DNA from 2 places in the Streptomyces similanensis genome. Region 2 is predicted to be linked to the other one. Evidence: riboswitches for the same ligand, from Rfam matches in the RefSeq annotation. Region 2 holds a riboswitch; the other holds the start of a gene.

Region 1 (14,173 bases), on a different contig from region 2:
CGAGCGCGGCGGCCGGCAGGCCGAACATCATGATCGGGAAGAAGCCCGACATGAACATGCCCGCAGAGGGGTCGCCGGCCAGGAAGCGTCCGTAGTCGCCGTGCACGATCTGGCCGGTGGCGTCCTTGAAGTCGCCGAGCTGGAACCAGGCCACGGTGTTCACGAACTGGTGCATGCCGATCGGGATCAGGCCGCGGTTGATCAGGCCGAAGAGCGCGGCGCCGACGGAACCGAGGCCGGTCATCCACTCGCCGAAGTTGCTGATGCCCTCACCGATGGGCTTCCAGACCAGGCCGAAGAAGACACCCACCACGATGCCGACGAAGGCCATGATGATCGGCACCAGCCGGCGGCCGTTGAAGAAGCCGAGCCAGTCCACCAGCTTGGTGCGGTGGAACCGCTGCCACAGCACGGCCGCCAGCAGACCCATGATGATGCCGCCGAGGACACCCGGGTCGTTGTAGGTCGCGACTATGTCCGCGCCGCTCTGGACCTTCGCCTCCGTCACCGGGAACGACTGGAGGACCTTGCTGTAGACAAGGAAGCCCACCAGGGCGGCGAGCGCGGTGGAGCCGTCGGCCTTCTTGGCGAAGCCGATGGCGACACCTATGCAGAAGAGGATCGGGAGGCTGCCGGTGATGGCACTGCCCGCGTTGGCGAAGACGGACGCCACCTTGTCCCAGCCGAGGCCGTCGGCCCCGAAGACATCCGGCTGACCGAGCCGAACCATCAGGCCCGCCGCCGGCAGCACGGCGATCGGCAGCTGCAGGCTCCGGCCGATCTTCTGCAGGCCCTGGAACAGGCCTGAACCCCGCTTCTTCGCGGGCGCCGCCTTCTGTTCGGCGGTGGCGGTGCTCATAACGTCCGTCCTCCATCGGGTGGTGGTCTACACCACTCAGTGGTGTAGACCTGTTGTAGCACGATGAAGGTGGCGTAAGGAACCCGCGAATCCGCTACGGAATCACTACGCGGCGTACGGGTCCGCGCGGGCGGTCACCGCCCGGTGTCGGGGCGATCGCGGACCGGTCTCGGACCCCGCCGGACGACCGGTGCTCACGCCTTCGTGGTGTCCTCGACCTCGTCCTCCGGCTCACGCCCCGGAGTCCGCAGATCGAACCGCGTGATCGCGAACCGGAAGACCGCGTAGTACACCGCGGCGAAGCACAGCCCGATCGGAATGATCCCCCACGGCCGGGTCGCCAGGTTCCAGTTGATGACGTAGTCGATCAGCCCCGCCGAGAAGCTGAACCCGTCGTGCACCCCCAGCGCCCACGTCACCGCCATCGACGCCCCCGTCAGCACCGCGTGCACCGCATACAGCACCGGCGCGATGAAGAGGAACGAGTACTCCAGCGGCTCCGTGATCCCCGTGACGAACGACGTGAGCGCCACCGACAGCATCAGCCCGCCCACCTCCTTGCGCCGCTCCGGCCGCGCGGTGTGCGTGATCGCCAGCGCCGCCGCGGGCAGCGCGAACATCATGATCGGGAAGAAACCCGAGGTGAACTGCCCCGCGTGCGGATCGCCCGCCAGGAACATGTTGATGTCACCGTGCACCACCGACCCGTCCGGCTTCGTGTAACTGCCGAACTGGAACCAGATGGGCACGTTCAGGAACTGGTGCAGCCCGATCACCAGCAGCGCCCGGTTCGCCAGCCCGAAGATCCCCGCGCCCCACGCCCCCGCGTCGCTCAGCCAGTCGCTGAAACTCTCCAGACCGCGCCCCACCGGCGGCCACACCCACAGACACAGCGCCGCGAACAGGATCGCCACGAACGCCATGACGATCGGCACCAGCCGGCGCCCGTTGAAGAAGCCCAGCCAGTCCACCAGCCGCGTCCGGTGGAACCGCCGCCAGAAGTAGGCCGCCAGCAGCCCCATCACGATCCCGCCGAACACCCCCGGATTCTGGTACGTGAACGGCGTCGCCGTCCCGTCCGCCGCCTGGCACCCCGTCGCGATCACCCGCGCGCCCGCCGGACAGTCCACCGGGAACTGGCGCAGCACGTTGTAGTAGACGAGGAAACCCGCCACCGCCGCCAGCGCCGTCGAACCGTCCGCCTTCTTCGCCATCCCGATGGCCACGCCCACGCAGAACAGCAACGGCAGCCCCAGCTGACCGTCCAGCAGCGCGCCACCCGCCCCCGCCATCACCTTCGACACGGCGGTCCAGCCCAGACCGTCCTTCCCGAACACGTCCGGCTGCCCCAGCCGGTTCAGGATGCCCGCCGCCGGCAGCACCGCGATCGGCAACTGCAAGCTGCGGCCCATCTTCTGCAAGCCCTGGAACAGCGTGTTCCAGCGCGTCCGCAGCGAAGAAGGCCCGATCTCCGCGCCGCCGGCACTCATGGACGTCCTCCCCGCACCGCGTTTGGCCACCGCACCGACGGTGGTGTAGACCAGTCGGCGGACGGTTCCGCCGTCGTGAACGCCATCATCGGCACACCCACGGCGCGACCGCTCGCGAAGATGGGCCAACTGTGGGTTACTGCGACCAAGCGGTTCGGATCAGGGAGAAGGAACATGGCCAGCAAGGCTGAGAAGATCGTCGCCGGACTCGGCGGCATCGACAACATCGACGAGATCGAGGGCTGCATCACCCGCCTGCGCACCGAGGTCCACGACCCCTCGCTGGTCGACGACGCCGCCCTCAAGGCCGCCGGCGCCCACGGCGTCGTCAAGATGGGCAGCGCCATCCAGGTCGTCATCGGCACCGACGCCGACCCCATCGCGGCCGAGATCGAAGACATGATGTGAATCCGTGAACCGCGCACCGCGGTTCACTCGCAAGGGGCTCTTCCCACCGCGGGAGGAGCCCCTCGCGCACGGGAGGCTAGGCTCGGCGCCATGTCTCGAATCGACGGCCGCACCCCCGAACAACTCCGCCCGGTCACCATCGAACGCGGCTGGAGCAAGCACGCAGAGGGCTCCGTCCTCGTCTCCTTCGGCGACACCAAGGTCCTGTGCACCGCCACCGTCACCGAAGGCGTCCCGCGCTGGCGCAAGGGCAGCGGCGAAGGCTGGGTCACCGCCGAGTACGCCATGCTGCCCCGCGCCACCAACACCCGCGGCGACCGCGAGTCCGTCAAGGGCCGCATCGGCGGCCGCACCCACGAGATCAGCCGCCTCATCGGCCGCTCGCTGCGCGCCGTCATCGACTACAAGGCCCTCGGCGAGAACACCGTCGTCCTGGACTGCGACGTCCTCCAGGCCGACGGCGGCACCCGCACCGCCGCCATCACCGGCGCCTACGTCGCCCTCGCCGACGCCGTCGCCTGGGCCCAGGGCAAGAAGCTGATCAAGGCCGGCCGCCAGCCCCTCACCGGCACCGTCAGCGCCGTCTCCGTCGGCATCGTCGGCGGCGTCCCGCTCCTCGACCTCCGCTACGAGGAGGACGTCCGCGCCGACACCGACATGAACGTCGTCTGCACCGGCGACGGCCGCTTCGTCGAGGTCCAGGGCACCGCCGAGGCCGAGCCCTTCGCCCGCGACGAACTCAACGCCCTGCTCGACCTCGCCGTCGCCGGCTGCACCGACCTCGCCGCGTTCCAGCGGGCCGCGCTCGAACCGCTCGAAAAGTAAAGGGCGCCCCAAGAAGGGCGTCCGCCGGGGGCAACCCGCGGACGCCCTCCCCGCGTCCCTGTGGATACGGGCGCACGGCACACCGCCGTACGCCCGGCCACGACACGGGGAGGGAACCCACGCATGGCCGCGAGCCGCCACCGACGCCTGGGCCGCAGTACCGCCATCGCCGCCACCACGGCCGCCGTCGCCCTCACACTCTCCGCCCTGACCGGCTGCGACGCGATGAACAAGGCCCTGGACTGCGTCCAGAGCGCCGACTCCATCGCCGACAGCGTCACCGACCTCCAGCAGGCGGTGCGGAACGCGGCGGACGACCCCGCCCGGACCGACCAGGCCCTGCGGTCGATCGAGCGGAACCTGAAGAGCATCGGCGACAAGACCGACGACACGGACGTCAACAAGGCGGTCGACGACCTCGGCACGGCGGTGGAGAACGTCCGCACGGCCCTCGCCGACGGCGACCGCACCCCCGACGTCGGCCCCGTCACCGACGCCGCCGGCGAACTCACCAAGGTCTGCACCCCCTGAGCGCACCGGGCGCAAGCAGGAGACCGGCGGGCGGGCGTCGATACTGGTGGGCATGACCCGCCTGATCCTCGCCACCCGCAACGCCGGAAAGATCACCGAACTCCGGGCGATCCTCACCGACGCCGGCCTGCCCCACGAACTCGTCGGCACCGACGCCTACCCCGAAGTGCCCGACGTCAAGGAGACCGGCGTCACCTTCGCCGAGAACGCCCTGCTCAAGGCACACGCCCTGGCCCAGGCCACCGGACTCCCGGCGGTCGCCGACGACTCCGGCCTCTGCGTCGACGTCCTCGGCGGCGCGCCCGGCATCTTCTCGGCCCGCTGGGCGGGCCGTCACGGCGACGACCGGGCCAACCTGGACCTGCTGCTGGCCCAGCTCTCCGACATCGCCGAGGAGCACCGCGCCGCCCACTTCGCCTGCGCCGCGGCCCTCGCCCTCCCGGACGGCACGGAACGGGTCGTGGAGGGCCGCCTGCCCGGCACCCTGCGCCACACGCCCGCCGGCGCCCACGGCTTCGGCTACGACCCGATCCTCCAGCCGGCCGGCGAGACCCGCACCTGCGCGGAACTGACCCCCCAGGAGAAGAACGCCATCAGCCACCGCGGCAAGGCCTTCCGCGAACTGGTCCCGGTGGTACGGGAACTGCTGGGCTGAACCCACCAAAAGGGGCCGCCCATCCGGACGGCCCCTTCCCCTGCGTGTGCGTGCGGCCGGAGGGACTCGAACCCTCACGGGAGTTACCCCACTGGGACCTAAACCCAGCGTGACTGCCAGTTCCACCACGGCCGCCCGGCGCTGCCCGGCCATGCTACTGGCCGGGCAGACGCCTCAGACGCCCAAATCCTTGATGATCTTGGCCACGTGGCCCGTGGCCTTGACGTTGTAGAGGGCGCGTTCGACCTTGCCGTTCTCGTCCACGACGACCGTGGAGCGGATGACGCCGGTGACCGTCTTGCCGTAGAGCTTCTTCTCGCCGAAGGCGCCGTAGGCCGCCAGGACCTTCTTGTCGGGGTCGGCGAGGAGGGTGACCTTCAGGGACTCCGTCTCGCGGAACTTCGCCAGCTTCTCCGGCTTGTCGGGGGAGACGCCGATGACGTCGTAGCCGGCGCCGGCCAGCAGGTCGAGGTTGTCGGTGAAGTCGCACGCCTGCTTGGTGCAGCCGGGGGTGAGCGCGGCCGGGTAGAAGTAGACGATGACCTTTCGGCCCTTGTGGTCGGCCAGCGACACCTCGTTGCCGTCGGCGTCGGGGAGGGTGAAGGCGGGGGCCGCGTCCCCGGGCTGGAGTCGCTCGGTCATCGAAGTTCGTCTCCTCGTCGTGCCAATACCGTGTCGGTCCGAGGGTAACCGGGGGTGCCGACCGTGCGGTCGCGGCAAGAGCTGACAGACTGTCCACAACAGGCAGCAGTTGACATCGGAGGCGGTACGGTGGCGGACACGGCGGACACCAGGACCCCGGCTGAGATCGAGGCCGACATCAGGCGCCGGCGCGAGGTACTGGCCGAGACGCTCGACGAGATCGGCGTGCGGGTGCACCCCAAGACGCTCGTCGGAGACGCCAGGGCCAAGGTCGCCGCCAACGTCGACCACACCCTCGGACGGGCCTATGTGCAGGTCAACCGGGTGGTCAGTGATGTACGGGCGCAGTTCGTGGACACCGAGGGCGCGCCCCGTCTCGAGCGGATCGTGCCGGTCGCGCTGCTGGCCGTCGGCGTGGTCGGGCTGCTCACCCTGAGCAGTCGCAGGCGCCGGGGCTGACCCACCGCGTACGGACGTGCTGAAGGCAGGTAGGTTCGAGGCGTGAGCGCCAACAGAAACGAGCACAGCACCCACGACGACAAGCTGCCCATCCGGATGCTGCACGACCGGGTGCTGGTCCGGCAGGACACGAGCGAGGGCGAGCGGCGTTCGGGCGGCGGCATCCTGATCCCCGCGACGGCCGCGGTGGGCCGCCGCCTGGCCTGGGCGGAAGTCGTCGCGGTCGGGCAGAACGTACGGACCGTGGAGCCGGGCGACCGGGTGCTGTACGACCCGGAGGACCGGGCCGAGGTGGAGGTGCGGGGCACGGCGTACGTGCTCATGCGCGAGCGTGATCTGCACGCGGTGGCCGCGGACCGGTTCGAGGGGTCGGAGGACTCCACGGGGCTGTACCTGTAGCCGGTACGTGCGGCGAGTGAGCGTCCGAAGGGGCCGGTGACCATCGTCACCGGCCTCTTCGGCGTGGTTTTGCTAGCCTCGGAAGGGAGCCCGACGAGACGCGCCGTACCGGGATGCAGGCAAAGACGACGCACCCGTTGTCCGGCAGCGGTCGGCCCGAGCGGCCGGCCGCCGTGGTTGTCTCGGAGGTGCCCGTCGTGGCCTGGGTTCTGCTCGTCGTCGCCGGTCTGCTCGAAGTGGGCTGGTCCATCGGCATGAAGTACAGCGAGGGTTTCACCCGGCTGGTGCCCAGTGTGCTCACCGGCGCCGGGATCGTCGCCAGCATGCTGCTGCTGTCCTACGCCGCCCGTTCCCTGCCCATCGGCACCGCCTACGGCGTGTGGGTGGGCATCGGGGCGGCCGGTGCGGCGGTGCTCGGCATGGTGGTGCTGGGGGAGCCGGTGACCGCCGCCCGGATCTTCTTCGTGTGCCTGCTGCTGGTGGCCGTGGTGGGGCTGAAGGCCACCTCGGGCCACTAGATCACCGGGTCACTGGATCGACCAGGTCACCAGGTCACAGGGGGCCCGAGGCGGTGGCCCGGGGGCTAGAGGGCTCCCGGGCCGGCGCCCGTCGTCGTCGCGCCGTCGCCGGTCGTGCCGCCGGCCCCGTCGGCGCCGCCCGTGGTGGGGGTCCCGCCGGGGTTGCCGCCCGCGCCGCGCCCGCCGCCCCCGCCTCCGGCGTCGCCCGTGCCGCCGTCACCGCCGCCGGTGGGCGGGGTGCCGCCCGTGCCGCCCGCGCCCCCGGCGCCCGTCCCGCCGTCCGTGCCCGGGGTGCCGCCACCGGCGCCGCCGGTGGTCGGGGTGGGAGAGGTGGAGCCCGTGGTGCCGCCCTGGCCCGCGGTCTGCCCCTGCGTCCCGCCCTGGTCGCCCTGGCCCTGGGTGTCCTGGCCGGCGCCCGTGCTCGGGCTGGCGCCGTCGTCCTGGCCGTCGTCGCCCGGCGTCGTCGCGGCGCCGCTCGGCGGGGCCTGACTGGCGTCCGCGCCGGGCTGGAGCTGGAGGTCGAAGTCGTCGGCCTGGGTGCCCTTGAGGGCGTCGCCCATGAACTGCGCCCAGATGCTGCCGGGCGCGCCGCTGCCGTTGACGCGGTCCAGTCCCATCGCCCCGTACAGCGACTTGTGGGCGGCCGTCACCGGGTCCTGGCCCATCACGGAGACCACGGTGGCGAGGTTCGGGGTGTAGCCGGCGAACCAGGCCGCGGTGTCCTCCTCGGCGGTGCCGGTCTTGGCGGCGGCCGGGCGGCCGATCGCCTGGGCCGGGGCGCCGGTGCCGTTCTGGACGACGCTCTGCAGCACCGAGGTGGTGGTGTCGGCGGCCTGCCGGCTGACGGCCTGGGTCTCGGTGTCCTGGGGCAGCTTCACGGCGTTGGCGCCGTCCTTGGTAATCTTCTTGATCATCGTGAAGACGCCGTGCTTGCCGTGGTTGGCGAGGGTGGCGTACGCCTGCGCCATGTCGACCACGCTGGCCCGGGCCACGCCGAGCGCGATGGACGGGCTGCTGACCAGCTCCGGGGTGTCGCCCGGGACGCCGAGGTCGATGGCGGTCTTCTTCACCTTGTCGGAGCCGACGTCCACGGCCATCTGCGCGTACACCGCGTTGACCGACTTGTCGGTGGCCTCACGGACGGTGATGTCGCCGTAGGAGCGCTGGTCCTCGTTCTCGGGGGCGTAGGAGCCGCCGATCCAGCCCTGGACGGGGCGCTTGTTGGTGCCGTCGTAGAGGGTGTTGGGGGTGATGGTGCGGCCGTCCGTGGTCCGGGCCTCGTTCTGGACGGCGGCGGTGAACACGAACGGCTTGAAGGTGGAGCCGGCCTGGAAGTCCCGGCGGGTGGCGTTGTTGGTGAACTGCTTGAGGTAGTCGATGCCGCCGTACATGGCCACGAGTTCGCCGGTCTTCGGGTCGACGGCGGCGCCGCCCGCGCGGACGTAGGTGTCGACCTTGCGGTTCTTCTTGTCCAGCTTGCTCATCAGCTGGTCGTCGACGGCCTTCACGAACGCGTCCTGCTTGCTCTTCTGGATCGTCGTCGTGATCCGGTAGCCGCCCGCGGACAGTTCGTCCTCGGTGAGGATCTTGTTCTGCGCGAGGTAGTCCTTCACCGCGCGCACGAGGTAGCCGCGCTGTCCGGACATGCCGGTGGGCACCGTGGCGTCCTTCGGGCTCGGGAACTTCATCCCGGCCCGCTCGGAGGCGCCCAGCCAGCCCTGCTTGACCATGCCGTCCAGGACGTAGTTCCAGCGGGCCAGCGCGGCCGACTTGTTCTCCGGGTGGGCGACGACGTCGTACTCGCTGGGCGCGTTGACCAGCGCGGCGAGGTAGGCGGCGCGGGCCGGGTCGAGGTCCTTGGCCTTGACGCCGTAGTACGCCTGCGCGGCGGCCTGGATGCCGTAGGCGTTGCGGCCGAAGTAGCTGGTGTTGAGGTAGCCGCCCAGGATCTCGTCCTTGGACTCCGTGCGGTCCAGCTTGACCGAGATGAAGAACTCCTTCACCTTGCGGGTGACGGTCTGCTCCTGGCCCAGGTAGTAGTTCTTCACGTACTGCTGGGTGATGGTGGAGCCGGACTGCTTGCCCTTGCCGGTCGCGGTGTTCCAGCCGGCCCGCAGCATCGCCTTCGGGTCGACGGCGGACTCGGTGTAGAAGTCGCGGTCCTCGGCGGCCAGTACGGCGTGCTGGGCGTCCTTGGAGACCTGGTCGAGCGCGACGTTCTCCCGGTTGATGTCGCCGTCGCGGGCGATCTCGGTGCCGTCCGCGTACAGGTAGACGTTGGCCTGCTTCATCGCCAGGGCGTTGGCGGGCGGGATCTTGACCAGGGAGTAGCCGACGAAGAACGCGCCGATGATCAGCAGTGCGACGGTGAGGACGCCGCCGAGCACCATCCGCCAGGTCGGCAGCAGCCGCCGCCACCCGGTCCGCTTCCGCTTGGCCTTCTTGGCGGCCTTCTTGTCCTTCTTGGACTGAGCCTTCGACTGGCCGGACTGGCCGGACTGGCCGCCGTCGGCGGCGGCCTCGGGGGAGGCGGTGGTGCGCACGGCCGCGGCGGGCCGCGAGGCGGCGGCCAGCTGGGTGGTGGGATGGTCGGTGGGGCCGCTGGGGCCGCTGGGCCCGCTGGGGCCATCGGGGCTGGAGGAGCGGGTGGGCCCGTTGGGGCCGGTGGTGTGGGCTCCGCTGCCGTGGGCGGTACGACCGGCCGGTCCGGCACCCGAGGGTCCGGCGCCCGCGCCGGCGGCGCTCGCCGCGCCGGCCGCGCCCGTGGCGCCCGCCGCGCGTCCCGCCGGGTTGCCCGGGGCGCGTCCCGCCGGGTTGCCCGGGGCGCGTCCCGCCGGGCCCCGGCCGCCGGAGGTGTTCGTGCCCCAGGTGATGCCTCCGGTCGCGGCCCGGGTGCCGGGACCGCCGGCGGTGTCCGCGTCCGGCGTACGCGCGTCCGGCGTACGCGGTTCAGGCGTACCCGAGTCCGGCGTACCGGAGCCGGCGCCCCGCGCCGGTCGCGGCTTCCGCTGGGGCAACTGCGCCTTGCCCTGATCCTGACCCTTGTCCTGGCTCGGCCCCTTCGGGCGGTCCTGGGCCCGGGGGACGGCCTTCGTCCCGGCCTCCCCCTCGTCCCGCGCGGCGGGCCGGTCCCCGGCGCGCTCCGCCGCCGACGGCGCTTCCCGCTCCGCCCGGCCCTCGGCCGAGCCCTCCGCCCGGCCCCGGTCACGGCTCTCGCCCCGGTCGCCGTTCCGCCGACCGGATCCCTGGCCCTCGCCCTGGCCGTCACCCTGGTCCCGAGCCTCCGGCTCGGATCGCGGCTGCGGCTGCGGCTGCGCCTCGGCCTCGGGCTGTGCCTTGGCCTTCGGCTGCGGCTCGTCGCTCATGTCGTGCACGGACTCCTGTTTTCACGTCGTACGTCGCGGTACGCCCTCATGCGCTTCTGCGCCCCCGGATGAAGACTCACGCACCACGCGTTCCGTTCCCGTTCCCGGGCATGTGGTCCGGAAAATGCGTGGCACGTCACGCCGCGCGCGCACTACGCTCCTGCGCTTCGTGTCGACGGACCTTGTGGAGGCGTGACGTGGGCGCTGGGCGGTTGTACGCGGCCGTCGCGGCGGGGGGATTCAGACGGTACGCGACCTATCGTGCGGCCACGTTGGCCGGGGTGTTCACCAACACCGTGTTCGGCCTGATCCTGGTGTACACCTACCTCGCGCTGTGGGACGAGCGGCCGCATCTGGGCGGTTACGACAGCGCGCAGGCCGTCACCTTCGTCTGGCTGGGGCAGGCGTTCCTCTCGACGCTCGCGCTCGGCGGGGGCGGCGTCGAGGACGAGCTGATGGAGCGCATCCGTACGGGTGACATCGCCGTCGATCTGTACCGGCCGGCCGACCTCCAGCTGTGGTGGCTCTCGGCCGATCTGGGCCGGGCGGTGTTCCAGCTGGTGGGGCGCGGGGTGGTGCCGTTCCTGTTCGGGGTGCTGTGCTTCCCCGCCGCGCTGCCCGCGGACCCGGTGACCTGGCTGGCGTTCGCCGGCACGCTGCCGCCGGCGATGCTGGTGAGCTTCGGCATCCGGTACCTGGTGGCGCTGAGCGCGTTCTGGCTGCTGGACGGGGCGGGCGTGGTGCAGATGGCGTGGCTGGCCGGGTTCTTCTGCTCCGGGATGCTGCTGCCGCTGAACGTCTTCCCGGGCGTCCTGGGCGAGACGGTGCGGGCGCTGCCGTGGTCGTCGCTGCTCCAGGCCCCGGCCGACGTGCTGCTGGGCCACGCGGACCCGCTGGGTACGTACGCCTTCCAGGGCGCGTGGGCGGTGGCGCTGCTGGCGGCCGGGCGGCTGGTGCAGTCGCTGGCGACCCGGCGGGTGGTGGTGCAGGGTGGCTGACCCCGTCGACGTCACCGGCCCCGCCGTAGGGGCGGGCCTCACCCGTACGGAGCAGCGCGGCCGGCTGCGTGAGGGCCTGCGGGCCTACCGCCTGATCGCCGGCATGTGGATCCGCTCCACGATGGCCTACCGGACCTCGTTCGCGCTGACCACGCTCGGGAACTTCGTGGCGTCCGCGCTCGACTTCGTGGCGATCCTGCTGATGTTCTCCCGGGTGGACGCGCTCGGCGGCTACCGCCTGCCCGAGGTGGCGTTCCTGTACGGGCTGAGCACCCTCTCCTTCGGGCTGGCCGACCTGGCGATCGGCTCGATGGACCGGCTGGGCCGGCGGGTGCGCGACGGCACGCTGGACACGCTGCTGGTCCGTCCGGCGCCGGTGCTCGCGCAGGTCGCCGCCGACCGGTTCGCGCTGCGCCGACTGGGCCGGGTGACCCAGGGCCTGCTGGTGACGGGCTACGCGCTGGCCGGGCTCGACCTGCACTGGACGCCGCTCAAGCTGCTGCTGATGCCGGTGATGGCGCTGAGCGGCGGCGGGATCTTCTGCGCGGTGTTCGTCGCGGGCGCGGCCTTCCAGTTCGCCGCCCAGGACGCCTCCGAGGTGCAGAACGCGTTCACGTACGGCGGGACCACGCTGTTGCAGTACCCGCCGACCGTGTTCGCCACGGAGCTGGTGCGCGGGGTGACGTACGTCCTGCCGCTGGCGTTCGTCAACTGGCTGCCCGCCGCGTACGTGCTCGGGCGGCCGTATCCGCTGGGGCTGCCGGGCTGGACGGCGTTCGCCTCGCCGCTGGTCGCGATGGTCTGCTGCGCGCTCGCGGGCGTCGCCTGGCGGGCGGGGCTGCGGTCGTACCGGAGCACGGGGAGCTGAGGGGAGTCGGAGGGACGTATGGCGAGGGAAGAGCGGGACGGCGGCCTCGCGGGGGACGGCCCCGGCGGGGCGCCCGGCGGGGCGTTCATCGAGGTCGACCGGGTCGAGAAGGTCTTCGATGTGCGCAAGCGGACCGGGTTCCTCAGGAGCGAGCGGCGGCGGGTGCGGGCGGTCGACGCGCTCTCGTTCACCGTGGCGCGCGGCGAGATGGTCGGCTACATCGGCCCGAACGGCGCGGGCAAGTCCACGACGATCAAGATGCTCACCGGCATCCTCACCCCGACCGGCGGCCGGCTGCGGGTCGCGGGCATCGATCCGGCCCGCGAGCGCACCCGGCTCGCCCAGCGCATCGGGGTGGTGTTCGGGCAGCGTACGACGCTGTGGTGGGACCTGCCGCTGATCGACTCCTACCGGCTGACGCACCGCATGTACCGCATCCCCGACGCCCGTTACCGGGAGAACCTCGACCGCTGCGTCCGGCTGCTGGAACTGGGCGACCTGCTGGACGTGCCGGTGCGGCAGCTCTCGCTGGGCCAGCGGATGCGCGGCGACATCGCGGCGGCCCTGCTGCACGACCCGGAGGTGCTCTACCTCGACGAGCCGACCATCGGCCTGGACGTGATCAGCAAGGCCAAGGTGCGGGAGTTCCTGCGCGAGTTGAACGCCGAGCGCGGCACGACGGTGCTGCTCACCACCCACGACCTCCAGGACATCGAGCAGTTGTGCTCGCGGGTGATGGTCATCGACCACGGGCGCATGATGTACGAGGGCCCGCTGGCCGGGCTGCACGAGGCGGGCGAGAGCGAACGGACCCTGGTGGTGGACCTGGAGCGGGAGCTGCCGCCGATCGAGCTGCCGTCGGCGCGGGTGGTGCGGGTGGAGGGGCCGCGGCAGTGGCTGGCCTTCCCGGCGGGGAAGTCGGCGGCGCCGCTGGTGGCGCGGATCGCGGAGCGCTACCCGCTGGTGGACCTGTCGGTGCGCGAGCCGGACATCGAGGCGGTGATCGCCCGGATGTACGGGCGGCCGGGGCCGGGGGCGGCGGAGGGCGCTCCCGGCGGTGCTCCTGAGGGGGCGGAAGGCGCGGTCTCGGCGGGGGACGCGGCGGAAGGCGCGGTCTCGTAGCCTCCGGCGCGCCGAACTCGTAGGCTGCTGTACATGACCGACGCCGTGTCCTTCGAGGGAAACGACCAGCAGCGGCCGGCGCCGCGGGCCGCGCGTCCCGACGCGCGGCAGTTGCGCGCCTCCGACGCCGACCGGGAACGGGTCGCCGAGGTCCTGCGGGACGCGCTCGCCGAAGGACGCCTGGACATGGCGGAGTTCGAGGAGCGGCTGGAGGCCACCTACAGCGCGCGTACGTACGGCGACCTGGAGCCGATCACCCGCGACCTGCCGGACGCCGGCACCGCGGCGGCGCCCGCCGCGCCCTCGGCGCCGCCGGTCTCGCTGCACAAGGAGCCGGTGCGGGACGGGAGTTGGCTGAGCCGGATCACCGGCGGCGAGGGGTCGTCGTCCTGGGCGGTCGCGGTGATGTCCGGGTTCCAGCGCAAGGGCGCCTGGACGGTGCCCCGGCAGTTCAACTGCTTCGCCTTCTGGGGCGGCGGCGAGATCGATCTGCGCGAGGCGAACTTCGCCGACCGCGAGGTCGTGATCAACTGCGTGGCGATCATGGGCGGGATGAACGTGATCGTGCCGCCCGGCGTCGAGGTGGTCGTGCGCGGCATCGGCATCATGGGCGGGTTCGACCACCGCGAGGAGGGCGTCCCGGGCGCGCCGGGCGCGCCGCGCGTGATCGTCTCCGGGTTCGCGTTCTGGGGCGGTGTCGGGGTCGAGCGCAAGCTCACCCGTGCGGAGCGGCAGGCGCAGAAGGAGGCGCGCCGCCAAGAGAAGCTGGAGCGCAGGGCGGAGCGCCGCGAACTGCACGCCGCGCGCCACGAGGACCGCTGGGAGCGGCACCGCGAACGCCTTGAGGACCACCTCGAGGAGCACCGCGAGCGCATCGAGGAGCATCTGGAGCAGCAGCGCGAGCGGCGCGAGGAGCGGCAGGAGCGGCACCGGGAGCGGCGCGAGCGGCAGCGGGACCGCTGGGAGGACCGCGGCCGCCGCTTCTAGCTCCGCTTCCTCCTCCCGTTCCCCCTCCTTGTCCGCCTTCGTGTCTG
Region 2 (14,173 bases):
GCGGGCGCGGCCGGCTCGGGAAGGGAGAGCAGGGCGTAGAAATGTCGGCGCAGCAGCTCGGCCGACCGGGCCGGTTCCGAGGTGACGAACCTGGCGGCGGCCGGGTCGGGCCGGTGACGGGCGACTGTCCGCTCGATCTGCGGCCGCAGTGCGACGAGCGGATCGACCCGGGGAGCGTGCCGGACGAAGTCCGCGAGCGGGGCCTGCGGGTCGAGCACGCCCGCCCCGTCGGCCGCCAGCAGCACAGGTGTGCCCAGGGCGGCGGCATAGTAGGAGACGGCGCCGAAATCCCCCAGGACCAGGTCTGCGGCCAGGAGGGCCTGCCGCCAGGCGCGGACGGGGTCGATCAGGGCCAGACCGGCGCGGCGGGCCCGGTCCAGCCACACCCGGATCTGGCCGGGGCCGTGCCCGTACCAGATGTTCGGGTGGAGGACGGCGGCCAGGCGGTAGTCGTCGGCCGGCAACTCGGCCGCGAGGCGGGGCAGCAGACCGGGCAGCATGTCCTGCTCGCCGCCACTGCCGAAGAGCCCTTCCGGGTTCCAGGTGGAGTTCAGCACGACGAGCCGCTGCCCGCGACGTACCCCCAACGCCCGCCGGAACCTCTCACGGTAGGGAACCGCCGCGAGCATACGGTCGAAGCAGGGATCACCGGCGAGGACGGCTGCCGGCACCGCGGGGGCGCACACCCGTGCCAACCGCTCCAACTGCTCCGGATGGGAGAGGACGAGCCCGTCCACGAAGGGCTTCCCCTCGTCGAGAAGCCACTCGGGCGACAGCCCGAACGTCGGCTCCCGGCTCCCGGTTCGCGACTTGCCCAGTTTCTTGGTGTACCCGGTACCATGTGAGATGACCGACAAATGCGCCTTGATCCGCGCGAGTTCACCACCGAAACTCGCGGAGACCGCGAGGTCCAAGGGGGTCGAGAGAGCCTGCTCCCAGGGCAGCACGGGAAGCTCCAGTTCGGCGAACAGCTCCTGTATGCCGCCCTGGAAGGCGGAGGACCCCGTGGAGGTGACCAGGAGTTGGACGCGGAAGTCGTCGTGGAACAGCGGCACCAGATCCAGCAGGCGGCCGGCCGAGGTGACGTTGTGGACCACCAGCAGAACCCGGCGCTGCACGGTCCGGCTCGTCCACCGACCTGATCCCTCGCCGACCGGTACCCGCACCGGCGGGGGGTGGGCTGCCCCCACGCATGACCTCCCACGCGAACATGGCGAACACGACGTCCTCGCGCAGTCACCCTAGTCCACGGCCGGAAGGGGCAGCCGGCTTCGCACCCCGGCCTCACCGGGGCCTCGCCCACGCTCGTGTCGGTCGCTAGGTCCGGGCCGCTGCCTTCTTGACGGTCCTGATCACCGGTGCCGTTTCGACGTGTGTGACGGCGGGGAGCGCGGCGACCCGGGTGGTCAGGTACCGGTACAACTCCCTTTGGTCCGCGCACACCACGCTCGCGCACAGGTTGGTCGGGCCGGTGGTGGCGGCGGCGAACGCGATCTCCGGGTGCCCGGCCAGCGCCTGCCCGGCCTCCGCGAGGTGGGCGGGGGCGACCGAGAGCCAGAGCAGGGTGCGGGTGTTCACACCGAACATCCGCCAGTCGACGTCGATGTCGAGATAGAGCAGGCCGTGTTCGCGCAGCTCGGTCATCCGGCGCCGGACCGTCGTCGGCGACCATCCGGTCGCTACGGCCAGCTCCTCGAACCCGGCGCGGCCGTCGGTGGCCAGCACGGCGAGGAGCCTCCGGTCGCCGTCGTCGAGCCGCACCGGTCCCGGCCGGTACGGCATCGGAGGCGGGCGCAGCCGCTCGACCGCCTCCGCGTCCAGCGACCCGAGTTTTCCGACCAGGTTGTCCGGGCCGCCGTAGAAGGTGTGCAGCACGGAGTGCGCGGTCACGCCCTCCACCCGCGGGGTGCGGGGCAATTTGGCCAGCAGCAGCGTCTCGCTGTCCGCGTCGCTCTCGGTACGGACCACGCAGGTGATCTCGGTGCCGCCGGAGCTGAGGTTCACCCAGGACGTGTCGGGGCGTCCGGCCAGCGCCTCGGCGACCGGGAGCGAGGCGGCCGGCGCGCAGCGCACCCGCAGGAACCACAGGGTGGCGCCCAGCGCGGTCGGGTCGACCCCGCCCAGGACCCGTACCGCCCCGGCCGACCGCAACCGGGCGTACCGGCGGGCGACGGTGCGATCCGACACGCCGAGAACCCCTGCGATGGCGCTGAACGGGGCCCGGCCGTCGATCTGCAGGGCGTGCACGAGCCGACGATCCAGCTCGTCGTAGTCGGATTCCACCGGGCCGAGGCTAGACGATGTCGGATGTCCACGCGATGGCACCGGTTTGTGGAGCGGGCGTGCTCGGCCGACGGAGTGTGGTTCCTGTCCCGATCGACACGACCACAGGAGAATTCATGGACACCGATGTGCTCATCGTCGGCGCCGGCCCGACCGGAATGACGCTGGCCAACGAGCTGCTGCTCGCGGGGGTGTCGACCGTCCTGGTCGACCGGCTGCCGCAGCGCAGCGACCTGTCCAGGGCGGGCGGCGTGCAGTCCCGCACACTGGAGGCGCTGGACCAACGGGACTTGCTTGAGCCCCTGTTGGCCACCGGGGACCACCCCGCCACCACCGGCCACTTCGCCGGCATCCCCCTCCCGCTCCAGCCCGAGCGGCACCGTCTGCCGTGGCGGGCCGTGCCGCAGGTGGTGATCGAGGGCTTCTTCGAGCAGCACCTCGCCGAGCACGGCCTGCACGCCCGCAGGAACCACGAACTGGTCGGCCTCGCCCAGGACGACGACGGGGTCACCGCGACCTTCGCCGACGGCGCCGCCCTCCGCGGCCGCCACCTCGTCGCCGCCGATGGAGCCCACAGCACCGTACGGTCGCTGGTGCGGGCCGAGTTCCCCGGTCAGCCCGGCACGCTGACGATCGTCTCCGCCGATGTGCGACTGGGCGGAGTCGATCCGCTGACGTCGCACACCTGGAACGAGGACGGGCACTGGGCGGCGCTGTTCCCGCTCGGCACCGATCCGCAGGGCAGGCCGCTGCGCCGACTGGTCCTCGGCGGGCCGGACCGGTCGCGGCCGCGGGAGGACCCGGTCACCGAGGACGAGGTCCGCCGCGGCCTGAACGCCGTGTTCGGAACGCGGGTGCGCCTGCTCGAACTGCGCTACGCCCGCCGTATCACCAACGCGTCGCGGCAGGCCGCCCAGTACCGGCACGGGCGGGTGTTCCTGGCGGGCGATGCCGCCCATGTCCACCTTCCGCTCGGCGCGCAGGGCATGAACACCGGGATGCAGGACGCGTTCAACCTCGGCTGGAAGCTCGGCGCGGCCGTGCACGGCTGGGCGCCGGAGGACCTGCTCGACACGTATCACGCGGAACGGCATCCGGCCGGTGCCGCCGTCCTGCGCAACGTACGGGCACAGAGCCTGCTGATGGACTGGGCCGGCAGCCGCGACCCGGACGTACTGGCCGCCCGGGAGATCTTCACGGACATGGCCCGGATCCCGGACGTCCAGCACCATCTTGCCGACCTGATGTCCGGGATGGCCGTCCGTTACCCGATGCCGGGCGCCGACACCCATCCGCTGGTGGGCCGCCCCGCACCGGACCTGGACCTCGGAACGGCCCGGACACACGAACTGCTGCGCTCCGGGCGCGGCGTCCTGCTGGACCCGGCCGACACGTTCGCCGAGGCCGTCGGCCCCTGGTCGGACCGGGTGGACCGGGTGGGTCAGGGCAGCGACACCGAACCGATGCTCGTCCGGCCGGACGGCTACGTGTGCTGGGCGGGCGCGGATGATCCGGAGCCGGCGCTCGCCCGCTGGTTCGGCGAGCCCCGCTGAACCGACGCTCAGGGAGGAACCCCGCGTTCGTCACCGCGGCCAGCACCAGGGTCGCGAACAGGACCACGAAACTCGTGGTGAGGGCACCTACGGCAGGCGCTGCCGAGAACACGAGGACAAACCCGAGCAGGCTGCCCCGCGCCGGCCAGTCGCGGGCGAGGTCACGGGCGACGCGGTGACCGGGACGACCACCCGCGTCGCGACGACTTCGACGAGTGGCTCGGGGTCTGTGCTCAGCGAGCGAACTTCTCGATGGCGGCCGGTGTGACGGGGGTGAAGAAGTTGACGAGGTTGCCGTCGGGGTCGCGGAACAGGAGCGCGCGGTTGCCCCAGGGCATCGTGGTGGGCTCATTGACGAAGTCCGCCACGAAGCCGGTCAGGTTCTTGTGCACGCTGTCCACGTCGTCGACGAGGAATTCGAGGATGACGCTGTGGTTGTCGGCCGGGCGGGCGGAGCCGGGCGCGAACAGGGGGACCGTGCGGGTGCTGCCGATCGCGAGGGTGGCCGAGGTGGTCCGGAGCTCGGCGAAGTCCTCGTTGGACCAGGTGGCGGATACCCCGGTGGCCCGCTCGTAGAAGTCGACGAGGCGGGCGACGTCGCCCGTGATGACGCGGATAGAGACGAAGTTCATGGGTTTTCTCCTGGTCCGTGCGTGCTTCTGATCGCACGCTACGACGAATACCGGGCGGAACCCGCCCGGTATATGCGGGAGACTTCGGAACATGCCTCGACCCGTCGCCCGCGTGCTCGCCCTGCTGGAACTCCTTCAGTCGGGCGGCACCCGGACCGTGACCGAACTCGCCGGTCGGCTGGACGTCGACGAACGCACCGTACGGCGCTATGTCGGCCACCTCGTCGACCTCGACGTGCCCGTCGAGTCGGTGCGCGGCCGCTACGGCGGCTACCGCCTTGCCCCCGGTTACCGCCTGCCCCCGCTCATGCTGAGCGACGACGAAGCACTCGCCGTGCTGCTCGGCCTGGTCGCGGGCCGGCGAGCCGGCTTGACGACGACCATGGGCACGGCGAGCGAGACGGCGGCGGCCAAGATCCGGCGAGTGCTGCCCGAGCGGCTGAGCCGCAGACTCGACGCCCTTCTCGGCTCTCTCGCCTTCACGGACCGGCCCGGCGAAACAGTCGCCCCGCACTCCACGGTGCTGCTCGCGATCGCCGACGCGGTCAGCCATCACCGGCCGATCTCGATCCGGTACACCGCCGCCGACGGCCGGCGCAGCGAACGCACGCTGCACCCGCACGGGGTCGTCGCCCACTCGGGCCGGTGGTACGTCACGGCCGCGGATCTCACGGCGGATGAGGACCGGACGTTTCGGCTGGACCGCATCACCGAGGTGAGAGTCCTGCCCGGCTCCTTCGAACCACCCGCCGGTCTCGACCCGGCGGAGCGCGTGCTGACCGGGCTCGCCACGGCTCCGTACCGGCATGAGGTAACCCTGCGGATCCAGGGGACGGCCGAGCAGATCCACACCCGACTTCCCGCCGGCGTCGCGATCGTGGCGGAACTCCCTTCCCCGAGCAGCGCGGATCCGCGGACCGAGCGCTGGTCCCGCGTCGAACTCCGGGTGGAACGGCTCGACTGGCTGCCCGCCGTCCTCGCCTCGCTGGACCGGCCCTTCCTCATCGAACGCCCGGATGAGCTCCGCGACCTGGTCGAAGCCCTCGCCGAACGCCTCAGGAACTCCGCCCGGCGAAGCCCGCCTCACGCATGACGGATCGGCCGGCCCTCCCCGCACCGGAAGCTGCCCAGGACGCTCCGGAGCAGCTCGGAGATCTCCCGCGCTGCCTACTTGTCGTTCGTCGTCATGTTCTCCGCGGCTCCCGGAGGTTCGTTCGATCCGGTGAGAGCAGGCCGCCATGTCCTTGATCTTCGCGACACCTGCCGGCGGGCCGCAGCGTACCCTGCCGCCTGCGCGTCCACGGGTGTCGGCAACCGTGCGCACAGGGGCGGGTAGCGTTCGCCCGTACCGGTGGAAGGCTCAGTGGGGGAATGCCTGCGGGGGGCGCTGACGGGGCAGCGTGGTGCGGAACTCCTCGATCACGGAACTCACCTGCCGCATCAGCGAGGTCCGTTCCAACAGACCGAGGTAGAGATTGCGGCGGGCCAGTCCGGGCAGGTCCACGCAGAAGTACAGCGCCATCAGCGGGTTGATGAACAACGTGCTGCCCTTGGTCCTCTCCGTGAACCGCACGTCGCCGAAGTCACCGCGCACGGCGGCGGCGACGGATCCGTTCACGATGCTCGGGTGGCTCGCGGTGTGGCGCTGGGCGTGCGCCACCGCGTCGAGATACAGCGCGCCCTCCCGCCCTGCCCCGAGCAGCGAGAATGCGCCCAGATAGGCGCCGTCCCGGTCCAGAGCGGCCAAGTTCTCCAGCACGAGCGAGTGGTTCACGCCGTGATAGGCGTCCACCCCGAAGCCGAGGCAGGCCACCAGCCGGTGCGGGACCTCGTCCAGCCTGCTCACGGCGGCCAGGCTGGCCATGTCCTCCTCCGGGGTGCCGAGACCGTGCTCGTCTCCGCGCATCAGGATGTCGGTCCCGCCGTCCACCAATACGACCGCGTCGACACCGCCGAGATGCGTGATCAACCTCCGGTAGGCCGCCCGCAGCGGACCGACCCCGATGCTCGGGAACGCATACACGGTCGACGGAAGATCCTGCGTCGCGAGCCACTGGGCCAGCGTCCGTTCGGGGAAGTAGTCGCCTCGGAGCGGGGTGTCGGGCCCGACGGCCGCGACGTCCTCATCCACCCACACATCGAGGTCCAGGCCGTACAGGTTGGCGAACGACAGGTTGGCGAGGTGCACCTCCTTGCCCGCCGACCGCAGCGCGAGCGCGAGCGGCAGCCCGGCGTACACGTCGAAGCCGCCGCCCGCGCCGGCGATGAGCACCCGTCGCGTATCGCGCAGGCGGGTGAAGAACGCGGGTTCCCCCAGAGAGATCACCGCAGGACGGTAGCAGGAGGACGAGCCGACTCCGGGCTCGATCAACCTGCCCTGCGTTGTCGCACGGGACGGGGCGAGCCTTTTGTGTGGTTCTCCCACCCAGACGCAGGCGGTTACGCACACTCTGTCGGTGGTCGAGTTCAAGGCGGAGCAGTATTTTTTCGTGGCAAGGTCTTCCGCTGGCCTTCAACGGGTGGAAGAAGCGGTGTTGGAAGAGTCGTGCGAAGGACTTCACTTCATGAGAACGATCGCAGTTGAGGCGGCAGAGTCGGTAATCGATCTGATCTACTCCAACGAGGACACGGCGAATCATGCCGACGGATGTCGCGAACAACTCATCGACCGGGCGGAACACGAGATGGGGCTTCGGTTCCCGCCGTCCTACCGTCGCCTCATCGAGGAGTTCGGTACGTGGGAAGCAGCCCCCACAGAGTTCCCCGGCCTGTATCAGACGCCAGCAGGGGGAGACAGTCTGCTGGGCACGGTCGCTTACACCTTGGAAGACCGCGAGGCACTCAGGCTCCCGCATCACCTGATGGTCGTCATGCACGATGACGTGTGGGGTGTTGTGGTACTCGACACCTCACGGCCCGATCGGGACGGTGAATGCCCGGTATACGCCTGGAACCCCGGAGTTCTCGACGGCGGACTCATGGAGAAGATCGCGGACAACTTCGGGATCTTCGCTCTGAACGAATGCCGCCAGGCAATCGGCAATTAACGAAGCCTTTTCCTTATGCGGCGGGTGGCGTGATCCGCCACCCGCCGCGCCCAGCCGATGAGCCATCCGCCAGGTCCCCGCCCCCCGCGCGATCGAGCGGCTACGTCGGCTACGTCGGCTCACGCCGCGCTATAGCCGACTCCCACTCCAGCGCGCTCCTTCCACGCCGTACCGCCATCAAGAAGCGGGGCTGGGGCGAGGGCCTGTCCGGTGACGACTGAGCGGATCGCCGACGCCACCACGACGTCCCGGGATCGGCAACAGATGTTGGCCGTTCAAGGCTGCCGGCCCCAGCATGAGGACGCGGATGACCACCATGTAGCGGACCAGCCGGCTCGACGGACCGCAGGTGCCTGCCGGCCTCGATCCGCGTGTCCGAACCTTCGTACAAGAAGCCCGCGCATGTCTTCGACCACGCCTGGGAGTGTGCGGCCCTCAGCCACAGGAGGCCGCCGCCCGCACGGGATCCGACCGGATGCCGTTCGCGGTCCACCTGCTCGCGTTCAGCCTCTTCGCGATGGGCAGCGCCGAGTTCCTGCTCGCCGGCGTCCTGATCTCCGCCTTCGCTGTTGGCGTCGTGATCGGTGGCCCGCCCCTCGCGGTTCTCACCCTGCGCCGGCCGCGCCGGACCACCCTGGTGGTCTCCCAGACGCTGCTTGCGATCGGCGTCGCCATCGGTTTGCCGGCCGACGATTTCACCGCCCTCATCGTCACCCGCTTCCTTTGCGGTCTCACCTATGCCGGCTTCTGGGCCGTCGCCGCCGTCGCCGGTCAACGGCCCGGTCTGTGACGGCGCGCCGTACGTCCGGACCCGGCCGTCCCGCCACGCGACGGCCGGCAGACGCAGGGCCGCCCGGGGCCGGCGCCGCGACCGACACACCCGCGGCCGCCCGTTTCGCGCACCGGCCGCACGCGCGCCTGCGGCCACCCGGCCGTGGCGTACCACGGCGGCGGTGCCATCGGCGTCGCCGCCGGTCAGATGCCCGGCCGCCGGGCGAGCACCGCCGGTGGCAGCCCTGCGACCGATCGCGTCAGTCGCGCAGGGATCAAGGCCGTGTACCGGGAGTGAACCTTGCACATAGGGTGTTGGCATGTCGCTGAGCCACATAACCCTCTCGTCTGGACATTCGATCGAGCTCACCGAGCTGCGCATGTCTTCGACCTACGGAGGGATGCTGGAGGGCTACCCGTGCAAGCTCATCAATGACATGAAGGTCAGGAGCCTCCAAAGACAGGCTGAACGTGCGTTCACATCCAGGCCAGTTCACCTGGTCCTACCTTCCCGCGAGTACCCGGACGAGACTGCCGGCGCCTTCGGCCCCGTTGAGGTACTTCCTTCCGTGGCCTGCATCGGGCTCTTCCGCTCGACAGCGGTCGCCTCTGAACTTGACCCGGTACTGCACCGTTCCGCTCTCACCGTGGTCTGGTTCCAGACCGGCGTGGATGTCCCGTCGGGCGAGGACGCCGATCTTGGACTGCGCAGCATTTGCTGGGAGGAGCTGGCGCAGGACTACGAGCTCTAGCGACAGGTGCCCATGAAAGCCACTCGTTGATGTGCCGACTCGAAGGAGACGGCGTCCACCACGCCATGCACAGCATTGCCCGGAGGCATAACCTCACCCTCGCCGGACAGGACTGCGGGCCCCGCGGCCGCAAGCACGCCCGAGCAACCTGAATGAGGACCTTCCAGGCTCTCGCAGTGGAGGTCACGTTGAGGGTCCCAGCGCAGAGCGATGCCGCTGCGCCCACGCAGGGCCAAGAGCAGCCGCTCAGCGTCGTGGTAGCGTCGCCGCGGAGGCTCGTAGGTGCCTGCCCCGGACGAGATGTGCGCCGTACACGGCCCGCCAAGACGACGCACTGAGGAGGCGTCGTGGACGTAGGCACACCTTCTGCTGATTCCGCCGGCTCGTTTCCCTCGCCTCGCGAGTTGGACGTCCGTTGGATCCACGGCTCACCATCAGCCAAGCACAACTCCGACCCGGACATCCAGGTCTACGCGTTCGACGAGCATACGGTCATCCTGAGACAGAACATGGCGATCAACTACGAGGCGCCGTTCCTGTTCCTGCTCTTCGGCGATGCCCAGGCAGTGTTGATCGACACCGGCGCCACCGCATCCGCACAGTTCTTCCCATTGCGCAGGCTGGTTGACGAACTCGTCGAGGACTGGCTCGCCCGCCACCCCCGGCACAGGTATCACCTGCTGGTGCTGCACACCCATCCCCACGGCGACCACATCGCGGGGGACGGCCAGTTCGCCGACCGCCCCGACACCACGGTGGTCGGCGCAGAGCTCGCCACCGCCTGGAAATATTTCGGTTTCGACGAGGATCCCACCGCCGTGGCGCAGGTCGATCTGGGAGACCGCGTGCTCGAGTGTCTGGCCACTCCTGGGCACCACCAGGCAGCAGTCACGTTCTACGATCCATGGAGCGGGTTCCTGCTCACCGGCGACACGGTCTACCCTGGCCGGCTCTACATACAGGACTGGCCTGCCTTCGCCCGGACCATCGACCGACTGATCGAGTTCTCCGAACGCCGACCGGTCACCCACGTCCTGGGCTGCCATATCGAGATGACCACCGATCCAGGCGTGGACTACCCGATACGCACCACCTACCAGCCCGACGAACCCCCGCTGCAGATGACAACCGGCCACCTGCACGAGATCCGTGCCGCACTCAACGAGATCGGCGACCGGCCCAGGCGACGCGCCTTCCCCCTCTTTGTTCTCTGCCCGGGCGATTGAGCTCGCACAGCGAGGCGAACGCGGTGAAATCGAGTCGGGATGCCTCAAGATCAGATAGCGTACGTGGCTATGGGTGCGCTGATAGTGATCAGGCATGGCCAGACCGAGTGGAGCCTGTCGGGGCAGCATGCTGGGCGGACTGACGTCGCGCTGACGGCAGCGGGCGAGGCCGCGGCCAGTGCTCTCGCTCCGAGACTGGCCCACCGCCGTCTGCTCGCCGTGTTCAGCAGCCCACTGAGCCGTGCCATGAGGACGGCCGAACTCGCCGGCCTGACCAGTGCACAGCCCGATCCCGACCTGCTGGAGTGGGACTACGGCGGCTACGAAGGCCTGACCGCCGAGCAGATTCGCGAGTCAAGGCCGGACTGGGACCTGTGGCGCGACGGCGTGATTCCAGGCGACGCCGACCACCCTGGCGAGGAGCTGGCGCAGGTGGCCGCGCGCACTGACGCGGTGCTGAACCGCATTCGTCCGCTGCTGAGCGACGGCGACGTCGCCGTCGTGGCGCACGGCCACCTGGCGCGTATCCTCACCGTCCGCTGGCTCGGTCTCGACGCGTCCGCGAGCCGACTGCTCGGCCACCCGCATCCGGGCACGCTCAGCTTCCTCGCCACCGAGGACGGGCGACCCGTCCTCTCCGCCTGGAACGTCCCGTAGCCCGAGCCCGCCGCGTCAGATCTGCCGCGCGAGGCGCCGGAAGCCAATGAACCTTGGTACCGCGTTCGCACAGATCGGTTCGAGGCGTCATTCCTGCCCAGCGTCGGCGAGGATCTGGATGCCGTCTGCAACGTCGACGTGGAGGTGCGGCTGACAGCGGACGGATCCCGCTGGAGCGCGACCATGTTCACACTCGCCGAGGTCGAGCGCCTCATGAAGAGGTGGTCTCAAACAGGCGAGGAGTTGGGCGGCCGCTACTTCTGGTGCTCTGACGGACTGATAGTCCGGGACCCTGGCATCGACAACATGACCCAGGTACTCGCCGGCCTGATCGACGCCGGTGACTTCGCGCAGGTTCTTCAGCGACTCGATGACGAGTATTCCGCGCCCTCATTCTGAAACGATGAGTAAAGCGGCCCCGTCTTCCTTCGGACGAGGCCGCGATCACAACCGCCACTGCGCCAGATCAAGATCCCGAGGCGGGTGCGGCGGCCCGACCGGAGTGCACGGACCCGCACGATGTGCCCACTGCCACAGACCGAGGACGTGCTCGCGAACATCCGTTGCAGTGTGCGCCCGTCCGACTCAGCTCCGCGCGAGCGGAAGTGAGCCGTCACGTGACGATCTGAGCGACGGAGGAAAACCCCGGACGCTCGGCCTTGGGGCTTGTCTACGCCTCGCGGTCCGGCGGGACCAGCAGTGGACGAACGAGCCTCTGGCCTGCGCGCCTCTGATCGCGCAGAGGACCAGGGGCAGCCTGCTATTCGCTCTTGACCTCCAGCGCCCCTCGCGCCAGACCGATGAACCTGACGTAGGCCTCCCGGAAGTCCCGGTAGGCAGCGTCGTACGCGTCCCGGCACTCAGGACTGTCGTCACCGAGTAGCGCGTTGAGTCGCTGCTGCACGCGCCGTGCCATGTCCCTCACATGATCCGCAGCATCGGACACAGCGGCAGGACCATCGAGCCGGATCTCGTGCATCGCCCTGTTCATGTCCCCGATGGCCGGGCCGATGCACTCGTACATCTGCGTCAGGAGCCTGCCCCTGCTTGCAGGGTCACGGGCCGTATCGACGTCGTCCATCTGCCACGTGACCACGTTGAACGCGTGCACGCAGCTCATCATTTCCCGATATGCGGATCGGCGCCGCTCACGCTCGTCACGCAGGGCCTCTGCCCTTGTGGCTGTTTCGGCTTGCGCCCGCGCTGCGCGGAAGGTCGCCCGCGCGGTGATGTAGCTGGCTCCGAGTGCAGTCAGTGCAGTGAGGATGCCGACCCACAGTCCGCTGTTCGCCATGGTCGGAAAGTTTGTCAGCCGAGGGTGGCAGTGAGACAGACTGCAAGCCGCTCGTTGACCGTCACCATCGACGGCCAGGTCCCCCCACGAACTGGACGTCGATGGGAGATGCAAAGTGGCCACTGACACGGTGCCGTGTCCGGCAGCGCCTCCCTCTCCCGCGTTCACGCCCGCAGCACCTGGAGATCAACGGCGGTCATAGACCATGTCTGACAACCCGACCGCGCAAAGGGGGTAGCGGGCGGAAAGGATGCCCCCGGTGCGTACGAGGAGTTCCCCGGTTCACGGGGCGGTGAAGCCGATTCGCAGCACGCCTCGGACCGGTGCGTAGGCATCCCTCGCGTTGGCGACAGCGCGCTGAATCGGCTGATACGCGGGCAATAGGTCGTCACGGAGCTGGCGGCGCAGTGGTGAGGGCGACGCGGCGGCTTGCAGCGCTCGAACAACGCGCCACCATCTGACGCTCAAGCGCCTTGATCGTTTGGCTGACCCGGCCGGGAGAGACGTGCAACCGTTCGGCGGCACGTGCGAAATGCAGTTCTCCGGCCGGCGTGATGAAGGTTGCGGTCTCGTGCCGCTCCACCACGCCCCCATCCGTGACGGCGATGCACTCTGGCTGGCGCCCCCGACCGTAGGTCGACCCCGGCGAACGGACATGTCACCATGGCAGACGCGCTCGGCGAGCGCCTCGTGCAGATCTTCGAGGTGCAGGGACAGTCGAGCCACCCCCTGCGCAAAGGCTCACGCGGTGGACGGCCGACATGATCGCGCAGTCCTGTGCCGCGGAGGGTGAGGCGGAGATACTGCAACCGTCAGCCGTCCTGATCAGTGCGGCGTCGGTATGGCCGGCGGCGAGGAAGGCGCTCTCCGAGTCGTCTGCCAGGACGTGGATGCTCAGCTGGGCGCCACGAACAGTGGCCCGTGCGCCGTGGATCTCGATGACGGCGTTGATGCACAGATACACGGTTCGGTCGAACAGCGCCGTCCTTTGCCGGACACGGGCAGACAGCGGTACATCAGATCGATGATCTCAGCGCGGCCGGTCAGAGCCTGCGACTGTCGCCGTATCTAGTCGGTGTCCATGGCGGCAGAATCCTCCCGCAAGCGCACCTGAGCTCGGCACATCAGTTCGAGTTCGATCGACCGACCCGGTTCTGCCCGAGGCGTGAATTCACCCGGGCGGCGTAGCAATAGCCCCTCGGGCTGGTTGCGACCGGGACGACGGTGGATGAGCGTCTGCTTGCGGGGCAGACGTGGCCCATCACTCCGTTGCAGGTCCCGCGAACCCGGAGGTGGGAAGATGGCCGACCTCGCTCAACTGCTGCACGACACGATGCGCCGGCAACGCCTGGACGCCCAGGCCCTCGCGGACAGGACCGGGATCCGCACTCCCCGCATCCGCGTCTTCGCTCAGGAAGGGGCCACCGGCCCGATCTGTCCCACCGAGCAGGAACTGCGAGAACTGGCCCTCGCGCTGGCCCTGCCTCTTCCCACGGTTCTCGACGCCGCCGGGCCGGCACCCGCGGGCGCACCCTCGTGACGCCCGGGGGAGTCCTGCGCATACCGCGGGACGCGGACGATCAGTCGCATGCGGCCGTTGAGCGCATGGGCTCTCTCCGCCCGATGCGGGTGAACAGCAGGGCTCCTTGTTCAGTGCAGAATGCTGACAGCGCGGGCGATCACCAGCAGTGAGGTGAGGAGGGCCGAGACGCTCTGGACACTCATCATGAGCTTGGCCCGGGCGGACAACGGCATGGTGTCGGTCGGGCTGAAGGCCGTGGAGTTGGTGACGGACACGTAGAGGTAGTCGGTCAGCGTGGGAACCCAGTCGCAGGCGCGGCTGGCGCCGTCGGCGACCTCTTCGACGGCGTCGTCGTTCTCGTCCTGCGAGAAGCGGAAATCGGCCAACGGCAGCTTATCGCGCGGAACTTGTGTGCGGCTGACGGGACCGCCCCGGT

What was found. Region 2 has a riboswitch for guanidine ahead of ABEB07_RS20860 (MBL fold metallo-hydrolase). Riboswitches for the same ligand answer to the same signal wherever they lie in the genome.
Positions count from the first base shown of each region.
Region 1: linked by a shared signal. The riboswitch ahead of ABEB07_RS22035 (DMT family transporter) and the one ahead of ABEB07_RS20860 (MBL fold metallo-hydrolase) in region 2 are both predicted to bind guanidine.

Region 1 is NZ_BAABKC010000065.1:3,421-17,593, reverse strand. It holds gene ABEB07_RS22085 (PTS transporter subunit EIIC) at 1-859, opposite strand, end outside; gene ABEB07_RS22080 (PTS transporter subunit EIIC) at 1,054-2,349, opposite strand; gene ABEB07_RS22075 (glucose PTS transporter subunit EIIB) at 2,524-2,757, shown strand; gene rph (ribonuclease PH) at 2,848-3,582, shown strand; gene ABEB07_RS22065 (hypothetical protein) at 3,706-4,113, shown strand; gene rdgB (RdgB/HAM1 family non-canonical purine NTP pyrophosphatase) at 4,166-4,768, shown strand; tRNA gene ABEB07_RS22055 (tRNA-Leu) at 4,820-4,903, opposite strand; gene bcp (thioredoxin-dependent thiol peroxidase) at 4,943-5,410, opposite strand; gene ABEB07_RS22045 (DUF3618 domain-containing protein) at 5,540-5,869, shown strand; gene ABEB07_RS22040 (GroES family chaperonin) at 5,912-6,268, shown strand; guanidine-III (ykkC-III) riboswitch at 6,340-6,403, shown strand; gene ABEB07_RS22035 (DMT family transporter) at 6,466-6,786, shown strand; gene ABEB07_RS22030 (transglycosylase domain-containing protein) at 6,852-9,359, opposite strand; gene ABEB07_RS22025 (ABC transporter permease) at 10,349-11,149, shown strand; gene ABEB07_RS22020 (ABC transporter permease) at 11,142-12,017, shown strand; gene ABEB07_RS22015 (ABC transporter ATP-binding protein) at 12,036-13,139, shown strand; gene ABEB07_RS22010 (DUF1707 SHOCT-like domain-containing protein) at 13,173-14,126, shown strand.
Region 2 is NZ_BAABKC010000059.1:107,710-121,882, forward strand. It holds gene ABEB07_RS20810 (hypothetical protein) at 1-1,118, opposite strand, end outside; gene ABEB07_RS20815 (Lrp/AsnC family transcriptional regulator) at 1,318-2,283, opposite strand; gene ABEB07_RS20820 (FAD-dependent monooxygenase) at 2,400-3,836, shown strand; partial or broken gene ABEB07_RS20825 (Cmx/CmrA family chloramphenicol efflux MFS transporter) at 3,850-3,996, opposite strand; gene ABEB07_RS20830 (VOC family protein) at 4,070-4,468, opposite strand; gene ABEB07_RS20835 (helix-turn-helix transcriptional regulator) at 4,560-5,561, shown strand; gene ABEB07_RS20840 (DUF1152 domain-containing protein) at 5,829-6,794, opposite strand; gene ABEB07_RS20845 (SMI1/KNR4 family protein) at 6,925-7,515, shown strand; gene ABEB07_RS20850 (MFS transporter) at 7,991-8,305, shown strand; gene ABEB07_RS20855 (hypothetical protein) at 8,607-9,038, shown strand; guanidine-III (ykkC-III) riboswitch at 9,307-9,374, shown strand; gene ABEB07_RS20860 (MBL fold metallo-hydrolase) at 9,386-10,264, shown strand; gene ABEB07_RS20865 (histidine phosphatase family protein) at 10,334-10,921, shown strand; gene ABEB07_RS20870 (hypothetical protein) at 10,943-11,320, shown strand; gene ABEB07_RS20875 (hypothetical protein) at 11,682-12,215, opposite strand; gene ABEB07_RS20880 (LysR family transcriptional regulator) at 12,604-12,801, opposite strand; gene ABEB07_RS39250 (nuclear transport factor 2 family protein) at 12,874-13,224, opposite strand; gene ABEB07_RS20885 (XRE family transcriptional regulator) at 13,516-13,755, shown strand; gene ABEB07_RS20890 (hypothetical protein) at 13,866-14,173, opposite strand, start outside.